DNA from 2 places in the Chromobacterium sp. ASV23 genome. Region 1 is predicted to be linked to the other one. Evidence: predicted binding sites of a transcription regulator. Region 1 holds the regulator's gene; the other holds the start of a gene.
What was found. The regulator NrdR, encoded in region 1, represses ribonucleotide reductase genes. The targets are predictions, from matches to a motif close to AAANACNATATATNGTNTTT.
Positions count from the first base shown of each region.

Region 2: JHD59_RS14455 (ribonucleoside-diphosphate reductase subunit alpha) is a predicted target of NrdR. The motif match lies at 5,668-5,687, and genes of this name have one in related genera.

Region 1 is NZ_JAELTR010000028.1:23,696-32,008, forward strand. It holds gene ilvD (dihydroxy-acid dehydratase) at 1-1,636, shown strand, start outside; gene JHD59_RS12705 (SMR family transporter) at 1,779-2,099, opposite strand; gene JHD59_RS12710 (SMR family transporter) at 2,096-2,464, opposite strand; gene JHD59_RS12715 (AAA family ATPase) at 2,625-3,722, opposite strand; gene JHD59_RS12720 (hypothetical protein) at 4,331-4,570, shown strand; gene JHD59_RS12725 (hypothetical protein) at 4,510-5,589, shown strand; gene glyA (serine hydroxymethyltransferase) at 5,741-6,988, shown strand; gene nrdR (transcriptional regulator NrdR) at 7,105-7,563, shown strand; gene JHD59_RS12740 (GNAT family N-acetyltransferase) at 7,619-8,176, shown strand; gene JHD59_RS12745 (GNAT family N-acetyltransferase) at 8,164-8,313, shown strand, end outside.
Region 2 is NZ_JAELTR010000035.1:33,242-41,554, forward strand. It holds gene JHD59_RS14435 (hypothetical protein) at 1-223, opposite strand, end outside; gene JHD59_RS14440 (ATP-binding cassette domain-containing protein) at 357-2,279, shown strand; gene JHD59_RS14445 (hypothetical protein) at 2,745-3,095, opposite strand; gene JHD59_RS14450 (protease pro-enzyme activation domain-containing protein) at 3,657-5,309, shown strand; gene JHD59_RS14455 (ribonucleoside-diphosphate reductase subunit alpha) at 5,791-8,313, shown strand, end outside.

The DNA of each region.
Region 1 (8,313 bases):
CAACACCATCGCCATCGACGACGGCATCGCCATGGGCCATGGCGGCATGCTGTACAGCCTGCCCAGCCGCGACCTGATCGCCGACAGCGTGGAATACATGGTCAACGCGCACTGCGCCGACGCGCTGGTATGCATCTCCAATTGCGACAAGATCACCCCGGGCATGCTGATGGCCGCCATGCGGCTGAACATCCCGGTGGTGTTCGTCTCCGGCGGGCCGATGGAGGCCGGCAAGGTGCAGTGGGGCAACGAGGTGCGCAAGCTGGACCTGGTGGACGCCATGGTGGAGGCCGCCAACAGCGCGGTGTCGGATGAGGATGTGGACCGCGTCGAGCGTTCCGCCTGTCCGACTTGCGGCTCCTGCTCCGGCATGTTCACCGCCAACTCGATGAACTGTCTGACCGAGGCGCTGGGCCTCAGCTCGCCCGGCAACGGCAGCCTGGTGGCGACCCACGCCGACCGCAAGGAACTGTTCCTGAAGGCCGGCCGCCTGATCGTCGAGCTGGCCAAGCGTCATTACGAGGGCGAGGACTATTCCGTTCTGCCGCGCAGCATCGCCACCAAGCAGGCTTTCGAGAACGCGATGAGCCTGGACGTGGCGATGGGCGGCTCCACCAATACCGTGCTGCACCTGTTGGCCGCCGCCAGCGAGGCCGGGGTGGATTTCAAGATGGCCGACATCGACCGCATCAGCCGCGGCGTGCCGTGTCTGTCCAAGGTGGCGCCGGCCACGCAGAAGTATCATATGGAAGACGTGCATCGCGCCGGCGGCGTGATCGGCATCCTGGCCGAGCTGGACCGCGCCGGCCTGCTGCACCGCGATGTGCCCACCGTGCATAGCCCCAGCCTGGGCGCGGCCATTGAACAATGGGATGTGATGCGCCACGGCGAGGGCAGCGAGGCGCACCGCTTCTACCGCGCCGCGCCGGGCGGCGTGGCCACCACCATCGCCTTCTCGCAAAGCATGCGCTACCCGACGCTGGATAATGACCGCGCCGATGGCTGCATCCGCGACAAGGCCAACGCTTACTCGCAGGACGGCGGCCTGGCCGTGCTGTACGGCAATATCGCCGAGCGCGGCTGCATCGTGAAGACGGCCGGCGTCGATGAATCCATCCTCAAGTTCACCGGACGCGCGCGCATCTTTGAAAGCCAGGACGCGGCGGTGGAGGCGATTCTGGCAGACCGCATCGTCGCCGGCGATATCGTCATCATCCGCTATGAGGGCCCCAAGGGTGGCCCGGGCATGCAGGAGATGCTGTATCCCACTTCGTACCTGAAGTCCAAGGGTCTGGGCAAAGCCTGCGCCTTGCTGACCGATGGCCGCTTTTCCGGCGGCACATCCGGCCTCAGCATCGGCCATGTTTCGCCGGAAGCGGCCGAGGGCGGCGCGATTGGCTTGGCGGAAGAGGGCGACACGGTGGAAATCGACATCCCGAACCGTCGAATCCATCTGGCCGTGTCGGATGAGGTCTTGGCCAAACGCCGCGCCGCGATGGAGGCGAAGGGCCGCGACGCCTGGCAGCCTGTGGGCCGCAGCCGCGTGGTCAGCCCGGCCCTGCGCGCCTATGCCGCGATGACCACCAGCGCGGATACCGGCGCGGTGCGCGATGTGTCTCAAGTGGAGCGTAAATAAAAAAGCGTAGGGTGCGTCACCCCAAAGTGGCGACGCACCTAATGAAAGGGGAGGCGCTCGGCCTCCCCCTTTTGTTCCAGGCGGGCCTGAAAATTTCGCCGCGGTCCCGCTCGGGACGGTGGAATTTTCGGGCCTGGCTGTTTTAGACGGTGGACAGCGTCACCACCGCCGCAGCGACGATGCCGATGCCGGCCCAGCCGATAGGCTTCAGTTTTTGTTTGTACAGCAGGCGGCCGCCGATGGCGGTGCCGAGAATCCCGATGGAACCCCACAAGGCATAGGCGATGGCCAAGTCCATGCCTTTCACGGCCTGTCCCAGCAGCGCAAAGGCTATCCATACCAGCAGGATGGCGCCGATGCCCCATAGTTTGCGGCGGAAGCCGTCAGATTTTTCCAGCATCAGATTGGCGCCCACTTCTATCAGCGCCGAGGCCAGCACAAACACTAAATACATGGTTTTCATGCTGCGGCCTCCTCGTCATGAGGTTCGCCCAGCGTGACGCAAGTCAGGCCCAGCAAGGCCAGCGCCAGTCCAATCAGCTCTTGCGGCACCAGCTTTTCGCCGAACAGCCAGACGCTGACGATGGTGAGTCCAATCAGACCCAGTCCTTCCCATACGGCGTAGGCCACGCCGACCGAGATGCCGCGCAGGGCCAGAGACAACAGGTAATAAGACAAGGCCAGCGCGCCCGCCATCCAGATATAACCCAGATGGCCGCCGTTGCGAGCCGCGATGGCCATGAAGGAGGTGCCGATAATTTCACAGACAATGGCCGCGAACAACAAGGCCCAGGCCAGCAATAATGGAGAACATAATTTTCTATACATAGTGTTGAATAAAATAAACAAGACAGGGGTCAGACCCAGGCTGGCTTGGCAGAGTTCCCCGCAGGTTCGGACTATAAAATCGGCATATCGGCGAAAATAAAGAAAAATACGATCAAAAGACGTAAAAAAACCGCCTGGCGGCGGCTGGGGATAAATCGCTTCAGTGGTCGTCGTTCAGCAGGGTTTCGCCGTCCTGCAGGGCGAGCGGAAACAGTTTAAGCGGACGATGACGGCGGATCAGTTCGGCCAGATGCGGCGAGTGGCTGGTGACCCAGATCTGGCTGTAGCGGCTGGCTTCCGCTATCAACCTCGCCAGTGACGGCAGCAGCGCCGGATGCAGGCTGTTTTCCGGTTCGTTCAGCGCCATGAAGGCAGGCGGACGCGGGCTGAGCAGGGCGACTGTCAGACACAGAAAGCGCAGCGTGCCATCGGACAGTTCGGAGGCCTCCAAGGGCCGCAGCAAGCCCTCTCGCTGCATCAGCATCTGGAAACGGCCCTGAGCGGCATCCACCAGGAAATGGCTGTCGGGAAAGGCCTCGGCCAATACGCTGCGCAGCAAATCGCGGTCGCCTATCTCGACAATGGTCTGGTAGGCCGCGGCCAGGTTGGCGCCGTCGTGCGCCAGCACGGGCGAGCGTATGCCCACCTGCGGCGCGCGCAGCGGCGAGCCCGGCCAGACTGCGAATTCATGATAGAAGCGCCAGCGACGCAAGGTTTCCCGCAGTTGCGACAGCTCCGGGTAGCGGTGCGGTTCGGCCAGTTGGCCGAAGATGGATTCTTCCGCCCGCAGGCTGGCCGGATAGGTGTTGCGTTCCCCATCCACGCCGCATAGGAAGGCCGCCTGGTTGCGGCGCTCCAGCAGTAGCGTCGAAGGCCTGCGGCCTTGGCTGGCCAGCCACAGGCTTTCCTCCTTCACCAGCGGGTCAAGCGAGAACAGGCTCATGCTGGGTTCGGGATAACCGAGTTGCAGCTCGTAGTCGTAGCCATCCAGTCTGGCCGACAGAATCATGCGCTTAGGCCCGCGGGCCTTGTCGCCCCGGCGCGGCCCGCCCGCCCACATCGCTTTCTGGATGCCGCCTTCCTCGGCCAGCGCGGCGGCCAGCCGGCCCTCGGCCGAGGCGTGCAATAGATGGATGGCCTTGTACAAATTGGATTTGCCGCAGCCGTTGGCGCCGACGACGACGTTGAGGGCCTCCAGCTCCAGTGTCAGTTTGCGGATCGAGCGGAAGCCGGCCAGGCTGATGCTGTTGATGGGCATGGTGAGAGTAGGGTGGCAGAAGGGATTGTGACCAGCGGCGGTGGGGCGGGTTCCGCTTTTGGCTATCTTGTTAGGTATTGATCATTGTCATAATTCTGGAAGGCAATGGTGCTATTATGGCGCTGTCCTTGTAGGACAATTGGGAACTTGCAGCCTTGCCTGCAGTCCATCCAGACCCATCCCCGCGCTGTTTCTACGTGTTCAGTTATCGCCAAATCGAACAATTCTTCCTGCTACTTATTCGTTTTGTTTCGAAAGTGAAATATTTCTTAAAGTACATTGGTATAATGTAAGGTATTTTTTTACATTTTCAGCATGGCTATTGTGGCTTTCCCGTACGACTGCATAATCGACCATCTGATTTTGGATAGTAGATGCTTGCTGTTTTGCGCTGGGGTGTGTCGGGTGGAATTATGAAGAAACTGTGCGTATCGCAATGATTTTTAAGAGTTTTGCCAAGAGTTGGCGGTGGGGCGGGCAAAAAAAATGCGCGGTGCCTTACGGCCCGCGCCAAGTCTACAAAGGAGAAATAGAGGAGAAACTATCAAGAAGCAATTGCTGCATCTCAACGAGAACGGATTATCCGGATAGCGCTACCAGGTGTCAACATGTGCGTTTCCGAAAATGTCGAGAAATATAACTTTTTGTCGCGCCTAAATACATTTATTGTTTGTGGGCGCAATTCTGGCAAGGGTTTACGTTTTTGTCATGTTGCGATCGTGGCCGAGCAAGCCCGTGGCGGCTGTGCCACAATACGGTTTTTTCGACTGTTGCAGGATGCCCGCCCATGGACGCTGTCCGTCACCTTCTTCCCGATCCGCGTCAATATCACCCGCAAGTTTCTCTGACCAACCGACTGATCCATCATGCCCAGTCCGTGCTGGGCGCGCCGGACGCCGGCGAGCGCGATATGTGGCGCCAGGCCCTGGTGGGCGCAATCGACGAGATGTTGCAGCGTGGCGAGGTATTGTCGATCTCCGTGGCCTTGGCCATGGTGCCGACGCAGGCCTGCTATCAGATCGTCTGGGACGCTTTGCGCCAGGCCGTAGAAGAGACCGGCGACGCGCGCGCGCTGGTATTCGCCTTGCCGCTGGTGTTGGTGGCCGGCAGCCGCGAGCAGGTCGAGCTGCCCGGAGCCATTGCCGATGTCGAAGGCTTGAACGCGCTGCTGCGCCAGCATGGCGTGTTCGCCGCGGACGGCGACGCGGCCTTGTCCGGCGTGTTGCTGCATCCGGACAGCCTGGTGGGCCTGGATGCGCTGACCTTATATAGGATGGCCCGGCAAGGCGAGGCTGCCCGCGACAGCTTGCCGGCGCAGGCGGCGCCGGTCACCGTGAAGGAGGAAGGCGTATTCCTGCGCTACCTGATAGGCGTGGCCGTGCAGCGCGAAGGCGAGGCGTGTCCGGTCAGGCTAGGCGGTTCGGTCGGCGCCTGGGGCATGCCGCTGATGAAGTTCCTGGGCGAACAGCTGAAGACCGATGGCGTGACGCTGTTCCCGATTGCCCGGCCGCCGCTGCCGGCGATGCAGGCGCTGGTGGCCGGCAACCATGCACGCTTCGAGGTGGCGCTGCAAGTGTTCGCCAGCAGCCAGATCCGCCGCTTGCGCGAACTGGACAAGGAGCCGGTGGCCATCGTTTCCGCGCATGCAAACGGCGAGCTGCACTTCACCGTTTCCGCCAAGGGAGACGAGCGCAACTGGGAAGGCTTCGTCTGGCCGCTGGCTTCGCTGGACAACCTCAAGCTGATCGAAGAAAACTTCCGCGAGCTGATGAACGAGTGCCGCGTGCGAGAAGTGCATGTGCTGCCAGAGCTGCAACCGGAAAGCCGCGACGGCGTGCCGCTGTTTTTCACAGCGGACGATTTGTAAGTTACCAGGAGTAAGGGGCCCCGCATCGTGCGGGGCCTTCTGCTTGGCGGGTCTGGTCGGGGCCCGGGCGCTTGCTTCACGTTAAGGTTTCAGTTTGGGCATTTCGTGTAGAATGGCCCGATCGTTAACCTATTGATGGAAGAGCCAGACGATGTTTGCTGCCGACCAGACGATTGCCAAATTCGACCCCGAACTCGCCGCCGCGATTGCCGCCGAGTGCCAGCGCCAGGAAGATCACATCGAGCTGATCGCCTCGGAGAACTACACCAGCCCGGCAGTGATGGAAGCCCAGGGCTCCCAACTGACCAATAAGTATGCCGAAGGCTACCCGGGCAAGCGCTTCTATGGCGGTTGCGAGCATGTGGACATCGTCGAGCAGCTGGCCATCGACCGCGTCAAGCAACTGTTCGGCGCGGAATACGCCAACGTGCAGCCGCACTCCGGCTCGCAAGCCAACCAGGCAGTGTACTTCTCCATCCTGAAGCCGGGCGACACCGTGATGGGCATGAACCTGGGCCATGGCGGCCACCTGACCCACGGCTCTCCGGCCAACCTGTCCGGCAAGATGTTCAACATCGTCGCCTACGGCCTGAACGACAAGGAAGAAATCGACTACGACGACATGGAGCGCGTGGCGATGGAAACCAAGCCGAAGCTGATCATCGGCGGCGCATCCGCTTATGCCTTGCGTTTCGACTTCGAGCGCATGGGTCAGATCGCCAAGAAAGTCGGCGCTTACTTCATGGTCGACATGGCGCACTACGCCGGTCTGATCGCCGCCGGCCTGTATCCGAACCCGGTGCCGCATGCCGATTTCGTGACCTCGACCACCCACAAGACCCTGCGCGGCCCGCGCGGCGGCATCATTCTGGCCAAGGCCGAGTTCGAGAAGAGCATCAACAGCAATGTGTTCCCGACCCTGCAAGGCGGCCCGCTGGAGCATGTGATCGCCGCCAAGGCCGTGGCCTTCAAGGAAGCGCTGCAGCCCGAGTTCAAGATCTATCAGGAACAGGTGCTGAAGAACGCCTCCATCATGGCCAAAACCCTGGCCGAGCGCGGCGTGCGCATCGTCTCCGGCCGCACCGAGAGCCATGTGTTCCTGGTGGATCTGCGCGCCAAGGGCCTGACCGGCAAAGCGGCCGACGCGCTGCTGGGCCGCGCCCACATCACCGTCAACAAGAACGCCATCCCGAACGACCCGGAAACCCCGTTCGTGACGTCCGGCATCCGCATCGGCTCCCCGGCCATCACCACGCGCGGCTTCAAGGAAGCCGAGGCCATCGCCGTAGCCAATATGGTGGCCGACGTGCTGGACAATCCGAACGACGACGCGCTGATCGCTCGCGTGGCCGAGCAAGCCACCGCGCTGTGCCATCGCTTCCCGGTTTACGCCAAGTAAATCCGTTTCGCGCTGTGAAGAAGCCGCCCCTAGCCGGGCGGTTTTTTTATGGCCGCGATGTATTGGCGAGGCTTTGCTGATAACATCTATTTATTGCAACTCTCAGGATTCTTGTCATGAAATGCGCGTTTTGTGGCAACCCGGACACTCAGGTGATCGATTCCCGCGTCAGCGAGGATGGCAGCAGCATCCGCCGTCGCCGCCGCTGCCCCGTCTGCGACAAGCGCTTCACGACTTTCGAAACCGCCGATGTGCGCATGCCGCAGGTGGTGAAGACAGCAGGCCACCGTTCCGAGTTCGACATCGAGAAAGTGCGCACCAGTTTCCTGCGCGCGCTGCACAAGCGGCCGGTGTCCACCACGCTGGTGGACGAGGCGATAGACCGCATTTGCCATAAGCTGCTGCAATTGGGCGAGCGCGAGGTCAGCAGCCGGCAGATCGGCGAGATGGTGATGGCGGAGCTGGCGCGGCTGGATAAAGTGGCCTATGTCCGCTTCGCCTCGGTTTACCGCAGTTTCCAGGATATTTCCGAATTTACCGATGCGATCAAGGAAATTCAAAAGTCATCGCATTGACAGTTTGGGAGAGGGCTGATTAGTCTGGATATTTCTTTGTCATTTTAAAGATGCCATGACTACCCTCGCCCAGACACACCTTGCCCTGTTGCCGCCCGGCGTTGACCACGCCGAGCGGCTGTTCGCATTGATAGACGAGAGCCGCCAGACGCTGCGGGCCTGGCTGCCATGGGTGGATGCCACCCGCAGCGTGGAAGACAGCCGGCAGTTTCTAGCCGGCATCGCCGATGGCCAGCGCAACGGCGGGGCCTGTGCCACCTGGTTGATCGAATCGGACGGCGAGTTGGCCGGCTGCATCGATATCCATGGCGTCAGCGCGCTGCATCGTTCCGGCTACCTGGGCTACTGGCTGGCCGACCGTTTTGTCGGCCGCGGCCTGATGCGCGGCGCGGTGGCGCAGGCGCTGGATATCGGATTCGGCGAACGAGGCCTGAACCGCATCGCCATCGTGGCGGGCGTGGAGAACGCGCGCAGCCGGGCGGTGGCCGAGCGTCTGGGGTTCAGCCTGGAAGGCGTGCAGCGCGACGGCCTGTATTTGCACGGTCGCTACCATGATGCCTGCCAGTACAGCCTGCTGGACAGGGAGTGGAAAGGATTGCGATGCCCACGGTGACCATCCGGCCCGCCGATCCCGCTGCCGATGCGGCGGCGCTGTATGCCTTGATTGAAAGCTATCGCGCCACGCTGAGCCAATGGATGGCCGGCATCGTCAAGCCGCAGTCGGCGGCGGATACCGCGGTTTTTCTGCGG
Region 2 (8,313 bases), on a different contig from region 1:
CCCAGGACGCCAGCTCCACCTTGAACAGCTGCTCGCAGATCTCGTCGATGTGGGCGACGCCTTCCTCCGGCTCGATGAACTCCGGCAGCAGCACGGCGGTGCAGTCGCTGCGCAGGCTGTCCAGCGACAGATCCACCATATCGGTATCCGGCAGCTGGTTCAGCCAATCCAGAAACGGTTGCTTCGGTTTGATGACGGCAACGGCGCGGTCGACGAAATACATGATGCGGCCTTTCTGGCAATGATGATTCGGCGCGCATTGTATCAGTCCGGCCGCGGCTAGGCGACCCATCCGCCAATAGGGGCTACGTGGTAAACTCTCCGTTATTTTCCTCATTCCGCAAGACACACAGAATATGGCCCTGATTACCGTCGAGAAAGCCTGTCTGGCTTTCGGACACCACGCGCTGCTGGACAACGTAGACTTCGCTCTGGAGCCGGGCGAGGCGGTCGGCCTGATCGGCCGCAACGGCGCGGGCAAATCCTCCCTGCTCAAGGGCATCGCCGGCGCGGTGGCGCTGGACGATGGCCGCGTCAACATCAAGGGCGACGTCAAGGTGGCCTACGTGCCGCAAGAACCGGAATTCAACCCCGAGCACAGCGTGTTCGAGGCCGTGGCCGAAGGCCTGGGCGACCTGAAAGCGCTGCTGACTGAATACCACCAGGTCACCCAGCACCTGACGCAAGCCAATGCCGGCCACGAAGAAGCGCTGGCCCGGATGGAAACCATCCAGCACGAACTGGAGGCGCGCGGCGGCTGGCAGTTCGACGCGCTGATCTCGTCCACGCTGAGCCACCTGGGGTTGAACGCGGACGTCCGCATCGGCGAGCTGTCCGGCGGCTGGAAAAAGCGCGTGGCCCTGGCCCGCGCGCTGGCCTCCAAACCCGACGTGCTGCTGCTGGACGAGCCGACCAACCACCTGGACGTCTCCGCCATCGAATGGCTGGAAGGCCTGATCAAGAACTTCCCCGGCAGCGTGCTGCTGATCACCCACGACCGCCGCTTCCTGGACAATGTCGCCAGCCGCATCGTGGAGCTGGACCGCGGCATCCTGCGCAGCTATCCGGGCAGCTTCTCCGCCTACCAGACGCGCAAGGCGGAAGAGCTGGCCATAGAAGAAGAGCAAAACCGCATTTTCGACAAATTCCACGCTCAGGAAGAAGTGTGGATACGCAAAGGCATCGAGGCGCGCCGCACCCGCAACGAAGGCCGGGTGCGCCGGCTGGAAGCCATTCGCCGCGAGCGCAACTCGCGCCGCGAACGCGTCGGCCAGGTGAACTTCCAGCTGGACGCCGGCGAGCGCTCCGGCAAGCTGGTGGCGGAACTGGAGCACGTCAGCAAGGGCTTTGAAGGCCGCACGCTGATCCGCGACTTCACCACCCGCATCCTGCGCGGCGACAAGATCGGCCTGATCGGGCCGAACGGCGCCGGCAAAACCACCCTGCTGAAGCTGATCCTGGGCGAGCTGCAGCCGGACGCCGGCACGGTGAAGCAAGGCACCAAGCTGGAAATCGCCTACTTCGACCAGTTCCGCGAGCAGCTGGACGAGGAAACCAGCGTGGCCGACATCATCAGCCAGGGCAACGACTTCGTCGAAATCGGCGGCGTGAAGAAGCACGTGATGAGCTATCTGGAAGACTTCCTGTTCTCGCCGCAGCGCGCGCGCAGCCCGGTGAAGTCCTTGTCCGGCGGCGAACGCAACCGCTTGCTGCTGGCCCGGCTGTTCACCCGCCCGGCCAATGTGCTGGTGCTGGACGAGCCGACCAACGATCTGGACATCGACACGCTGGAGTTGCTGGAGGATGTGATCGCCCAGTATTCCGGCACTGTGTTCCTGGTCAGCCACGACCGGGCCTTCCTCGACAATGTGGTGACCCAGGTCATCGCTTTCGAAGGAGACGGCCGGCTGGAAGAATATCCGGGCGGCTATCAGGACTGGCTGGACGCCAGGCGGCGCATGGCGGAACTGGCGCCGACCGAAAAAGCCAAGGAGCCCCCCCCGGCCGCGGCGACAGCGCGCCAGGACAAGCCCAAAGCCGCGCGCAGCAAGCTGTCCTACAACGAAACCCGCGAGCTGGCAGCCCTGCCGGACCAGATCAGCGCGCTGGAGGCGGAACAGGCCGATCTGAACCAGCGGCTGCTGGACCCCAGCTGCTACCGCGATACGCCGAAGGAAGCCGTGGCCTGGCAGCAACGTATCGAGGAAATCGACGAACTGCTGCTGGAAAAGCTGGCACGCTGGGAAGAGCTGGAAGCCGCTCAGCAACGCGTCCGCTAGGCCGGTCCGCCGCCAAACAGAAACGCCCTGCCGGCTCATGCCGTCAGGGCGTTTTTTTATTCGATTGATGCGTCAATTTTCTCTGGCCAGGCTCCAAGCAGGCTCGGTAGTGAAGTGGTTTTCGCCTTAGCGCCTGTTCACGATCTTTGTTTTTGGGGCCTAGCTTGTGGAGAACACGTTTTCAATGCGCCCCGTCCCTTCAAGCCTGCCGTCGGGTGACAGGCCCGTGGTTTTAAGCGGCTGCATGTTTGAGCGATTTGACGTTAGCAAATCGCGAGTTCAGCCGCGCCTCGGGCCTGGCGAGACCCGGCGGGAAGCCGCAGGCCAGGCTTGCAGGGTGGCCTTTAGGGGTGGAAGGGATATTTGGCCAAGCAAATATCCCTTCCCTGCGCGCCGGGCAGACCCGGCAAGGAAAACGGTTATCCGCGAAGCGGATGCAAAGCCCCAAAGATCGTGAACACGTTCTCAGATGTCTTTATTCTTGCGGGCGGCCGCCTTGCCTTCCGGCGGCAGCTCAAAGCCAAACAGGCTGGCGGTGCGGCCCATCTGCGACTGGCAGGCGATCAGCAGCGCGCGGTTGATCGCTTCCTTCTTGCTGACGCCCCACCACTCTATCATCTTGTCCAAGGATTTCTGGGCCTCACGGCTCAGCTCCACCGTCACCGACAGCTCCTGCAGCCGGTTGCGCCTAAGCTCCCGGCTGCGCCGCTTGCGTTCCGCAACCGTCATCGCGCGCTCGCCCAGAGGCTTGCGGCCAGGCTTCTTCTGGACGCCGCCAATCAGGTCGAAAGTGTAATGATCGCAAGGGTCTTTCATTGATGGGTGACGGGTCACGGCTGAGCAAGGCGCGCAAGAATACCATAAAGACGGCGTTTGCGCAGGCGGGCAAGCGGCGCTTGCAATTCTTTGCTTACGGCTGAGCACATCTCTCGACCCAATTGGAATCCCGATGTCATTAAGTACAGGCATGAGAAAAGCGCGCATTCGGCATTCCTCTCATGTTGAAACAGATATCGCCAATATTTCGGTACAGATTTTGGCAATTTGAAAGAATTTACTCGCGAGAATTACCGTTTTAGATTTCACGTTCCGGATAAAACTTGCAAGAATCATCCTTGCATATTTCAAGATCGCATTCTCGTTACACAAACATTTCTTTGCGTATAACTCCTGGTTTGATATCGAGCCAATTTCAAATCGCCTTGCGCTTTTAAATGACATTGGCCTATCCAGAAATTGCCTCCCATCAGGAGGCCGCCCTTGCACCGGGGCTGAACCAGCGGAACCAGAGGCAGCGCATCAGCACGCAAACAAGCCTTCGTTCCAGAGCCTGCCACCCCGCATGGCTCACCGTGATTTATTTCAAGGAGAAATGGAATGTTTGCCAAGCCACGCTCTGTAGCACTGGCAGTAGCTGCCCTCTTCCTCGGCGCCACTACCGCCCAAGCCGGCACCAACTGGGTTGCCACCAAGACCCAGGGCCAGCAGCAAGCCCGCATCCTTGCCGCCAAAGCCCGCGATGCGGGCGAATTGGCGGCAGGCCAGACCGTCCACGTCGCCGTCAGTCTGAAGCTGCGCAACAAGGCTCAACTGGACGTCCTGACCCAGTCGATTCTGCGCGGCGCCAGCAAGCGCCGCCTGAGCAAAACTGAGTTCATGAGCCAGTACGCACCCACCCAGGCCCAGGTTGAGGCCGTGGTCAAGCACCTGCAAGCCAGCGGCTTCCGCAACATCAAGGTTGCGTCCAATCATCTGCTGGTTACCGCCGATGGCAGCGCCGCCACCGTAAAAACCGCCTTCAACACCACCCTGCACGGCTACAACGTCAAAGGCCGCCAGCTGTATGCCAACGCCACCGCCGCCATGGTGCCAAGCCAGCTGGGCGACACCGTGCTGGCCGTGGAAGGCCTGCAAAACCTGCACCTGTTCCATACTACGCTGGCACGCCGCGCGGCCGGCAAGGGCTTCCACCGCATGGATCAGGTCGCGCACAACCCAACCGACTTCTCCACCATCTACAACGCCGATGGCCTGCCACCCGCCGGCCACACCACGGTCGGCATCATCGCCGAAGGCGATCTGACGCAAACGCTGATCGACCTGCTAGCCTTCACCAAAGGCGCCGGCTTCGGCGACGTCAACACTAAGGTGATCAACGCCGCCACCCCGTCGACCGATACCGACGGCACCGTGGAATGGAACCTGGATAGCCAGGACATCGTGGCCGCCGCCGGCGGCGCGGTGCAACAGCTGAACTTCTACGTGGCGTCCTCGATGACCAACGCCGACATCACGGCTGCGCTGAACGCAGCGGTCAGCGACGGCAGCGCCAAAGTGGTGAATGTATCGCTGGGCGAATGTGAAAACGATTCGCAAAGCGATGGCTCCACCGCCGCTGACGACCAGATTTTCCAGGCCGCCGCGACTCAAGGACAGGTCTTTTCGGTGTCCACCGGCGACTCCGGCTCCGCCGAATGCGGCGATAACGCCGTCGGCCAGAGCTACCCAGCCGTTTCCCCATATGTGATCGCCGTGGGCGGCACCACGCTGAGCACCAGCGGACAAACCAGCTATCAGTCCGAAAGCACCTGGAACGGCGGCGGCGGCGGCCCCAGCACGACGGAAAGCGCGCCGACATGGCAAACCAGCGCAGGCGTACTGACTGTCAACCCCAGCCAGCGCGGCGTGCCTGACGTGTCGTTTGACGCTGACCCGAACACCGGCGCCAATGTGCTGGTTAACGGCAGCGTCCAGCCGGTAGGCGGCACCAGCCTGGCGGCACCGCTGTTCACCGGCTTCTGGGCGCGCATCCAGTCGGCCAGCGGCAATCAGCTGCCCTTCCCGGCGCAGCCGATCTACCAATACCTCTCAGCCAACCCCTCGCTGTACAACGACATCAATGACGGCAGCAGTAACGGCGGCTACAGCGCCGGCCCCGGCTGGGACTATGCCACCGGCTGGGGCAGTCTGAACGTGGGCAATCTGTACAGCTTCATCCAGCAAAACGGCTTTGCCGTTAAGGCACAATAGTCTGCAATGCAGCAGCCCCGGCTTGCCGGGGCTGCTTTGCGCCGGGGCCCGACGAAGCACGCCGCGGCCGGCAAGCCGCCATCCGGGGAATGGGCGCAATTTTTACGCCAAAGTCGTAGCGGCCATGCAACAGTGCATGTACACAACATCTTGTGCCGCCCGAATCTGTAGCACCCTCAGCTAGCCAACCGCCATCTTTCTGCAATTTCCTGACACCCTCATCAGACGCCGAATTTTTGCAGAAAAATTTCGATGGCCCGCAAAGCCAATAACGGCGCGGTTTTCCGTCTTTCGGCACAAAGTCAAGACTTGAACTACGTCAGTCCCACCACTAGAATTTGGGCAGTCCTAGCGCTGCTGACGGTATATATTGTGTTTACCCACAGCTCGCACACAGCTTTTCAACAGATTTGTCCACAAGCCGACCTGCCCGCCAAGAAGCAGCGCGGCCGGACTTAAACTTCTCTTTATCGAGGGATACATGCAACTGACCACCTTTGAAGGGCAAACCGCCGCAGAACTCGGCCGCGCCGCCGCGCCGCAAGCCGATTTCAGCCTGTACAAGACCATCCGTCGCAATGGCGCGGTGGTGCCGTTCGAACCCGTCAAAATCTCCATCGCCATGACCAAGGCCTTCCTGGCCGTCATGGGCCAGCAGGGCGCCACGTCGGCCAGCATCCGCGACAAAGTGGCGCAATTGACGGAACAGGTGGTCAACGCCCTGATGCGCCGCAAGCCGGAAGGCGGCGCCATCCATATCGAAGACATCCAGGACCAGGTTGAACTCTCCCTGATGCGGTTTGGCGAGCACGACGTGGCCCGCGCCTACGTGCTGTACCGCGAACAGCGCACGCAAGAGCGCGCCGCCCGCGGCGAGGCGCTGACCAGCGTGCAGATCAACGTGCTGCGCAAGGACGGCCGCAAGCTGCCGCTGGATGTGGCCCGCCTGCGCGCCAATATCGAAGCCGCCAGCAAGAACCTGGTCGGCATCGACGTGGACGCCATCCTGGCCGAAACCCTGAAGAACATTTACGACGGCGTGCCGGAAGAAGAAGTGGGCAAGTCCGCCATCCTGGCCGCCCGCTCCATGATCGAGCAAGACCCAGCCTACGACTACGTCACCGCCCGCCTGCTGATGGGCAACATCCGCCTGGAAATCTTGGGCGAAGCCGTCAGCCAGGACGAAATGGGCGCGCAATACCCGGCCTACTTCGCCGACTTCATCAAGAAGGGCATCGCCGCCGAACTGCTCGACGAAAAGCTGGCCGAGTTCGACCTGAAAAAGCTGGGCGCCGCGCTGGACGCCGAGCGCGACCTGCAATTCGGCTACCTGGGCCTGCAAACCCTGTACGACCGCTACTTCCTGCACGTGGACGGCACCCGCATCGAAATGCCGCAGGCCTTCTACATGCGCGTGGCCATGGGCCTGGCGCTGAACGAAGTGCACCGCGAAGACCGCGCCATCGAGTTCTACAACGTGCTGTCCAGCTTCGACTTCATGTCGTCCACGCCCACGCTGTTCAACTCCGGCACCCGCCGCAGCCAGCTGTCCAGCTGCTACCTGACCACCATCGCCGATGACCTGGACGGCATCTACGAAGGCATCAAGGAAAACGCGCTGCTGTCCAAGTTCGCCGGCGGCCTGGGCAACGACTGGACCCCGGTGCGCGCCATGGGCAGCCACATCAAGGGTACCAACGGCAAATCGCAAGGCGTGGTGCCGTTCCTGAAAGTGGTCAACGACACCGCCGTGGCGGTGAACCAGGGCGGCAAGCGCAAGGGCGCCGTCTGCGCCTACCTGGAAACCTGGCACGCCGACATCGAAGAATTCCTCGAGCTGCGCAAGAACACCGGCGACGACCGCCGCCGCACCCACGACATGAACACCGCCAACTGGATTCCGGACCTGTTCATGAAGCGCGTGATGGAAGGCGGCGAGTGGAGCCTGTTCTCCCCGTCGGAAACCCCGGACCTGCACGACCTGTACGGCCAAGCCTTTGAAAAGGCCTACACCGCTTACGAAGCCAAGGGCGAGCGCGGCGAACTCAAGGTCTACAAGCGCATCCCGGCCCTGAGCCTGTGGCGCAAGATGCTGACCATGCTGTTTGAAACCGGCCACCCGTGGATCACCTTCAAAGACCCGTGCAACATCCGCAGCCCGCAGCAGCACCTGGGCGTGGTGCACAGCTCCAACCTGTGCACTGAGATCACGCTGAACACCAACGACGACGAAATCGCCGTCTGCAACCTGGGTTCGGTCAACCTGGCCGCGCACCTGCAAGCCGATGGCAGCCTGGACAGCGAAAAGCTGCAGCGCACCATCCGCATCGCCCTGCGCATGCTGGACAACGTGATCGACATCAACTTCTACCCGGTGAAGAAGGCGCGCAACTCCAACCTGAAGCACCGCCCGGTAGGCATGGGCGTGATGGGCTTCCAGGACTGCCTGCACATCAAGCGCGTTCCGTACGCCTCCAACGCCGCGGTGGAATTTGCCGACGAATCCATGGAAATGGTGGCCTACTACGCTTACCTGGCCTCCACCGAGCTGGCGGAAGAACGCGGCCGCTACCCGTCGTACAGCGGCAGCCTGTGGGACCGCGGCGTGCTGCCGCACGACAGCATCAACCTGCTGGCGGCGGAGCGCGGCGGCTACCTGGAAGTGGACCGCACCGAGCGCATGGACTGGAACAAGCTGCGCGAGCGCATCAAGCAGTTTGGCATGCGCAACAGCAACTGCCTGGCCATCGCCCCGACCGCGACCATCGCCAACATCATCGGCGTGTCTGCCTCCATCGAGCCGACGTACCAGAACCTGTTCGTCAAGTCCAACCTGTCCGGCGAATTCACCGTCACCAACGAATACCTGGTGCGCGACCTGAAAGCCGCCGGCCTGTGGGACGAAGTGATGGTGGCCGACCTGAAGTACTTCGACGGCAGCCTGGGCCAGATCGACCGCGTGCCGGCCGAGCTGAAAGCCATCTACGCCACCGCCTTTGAGCTG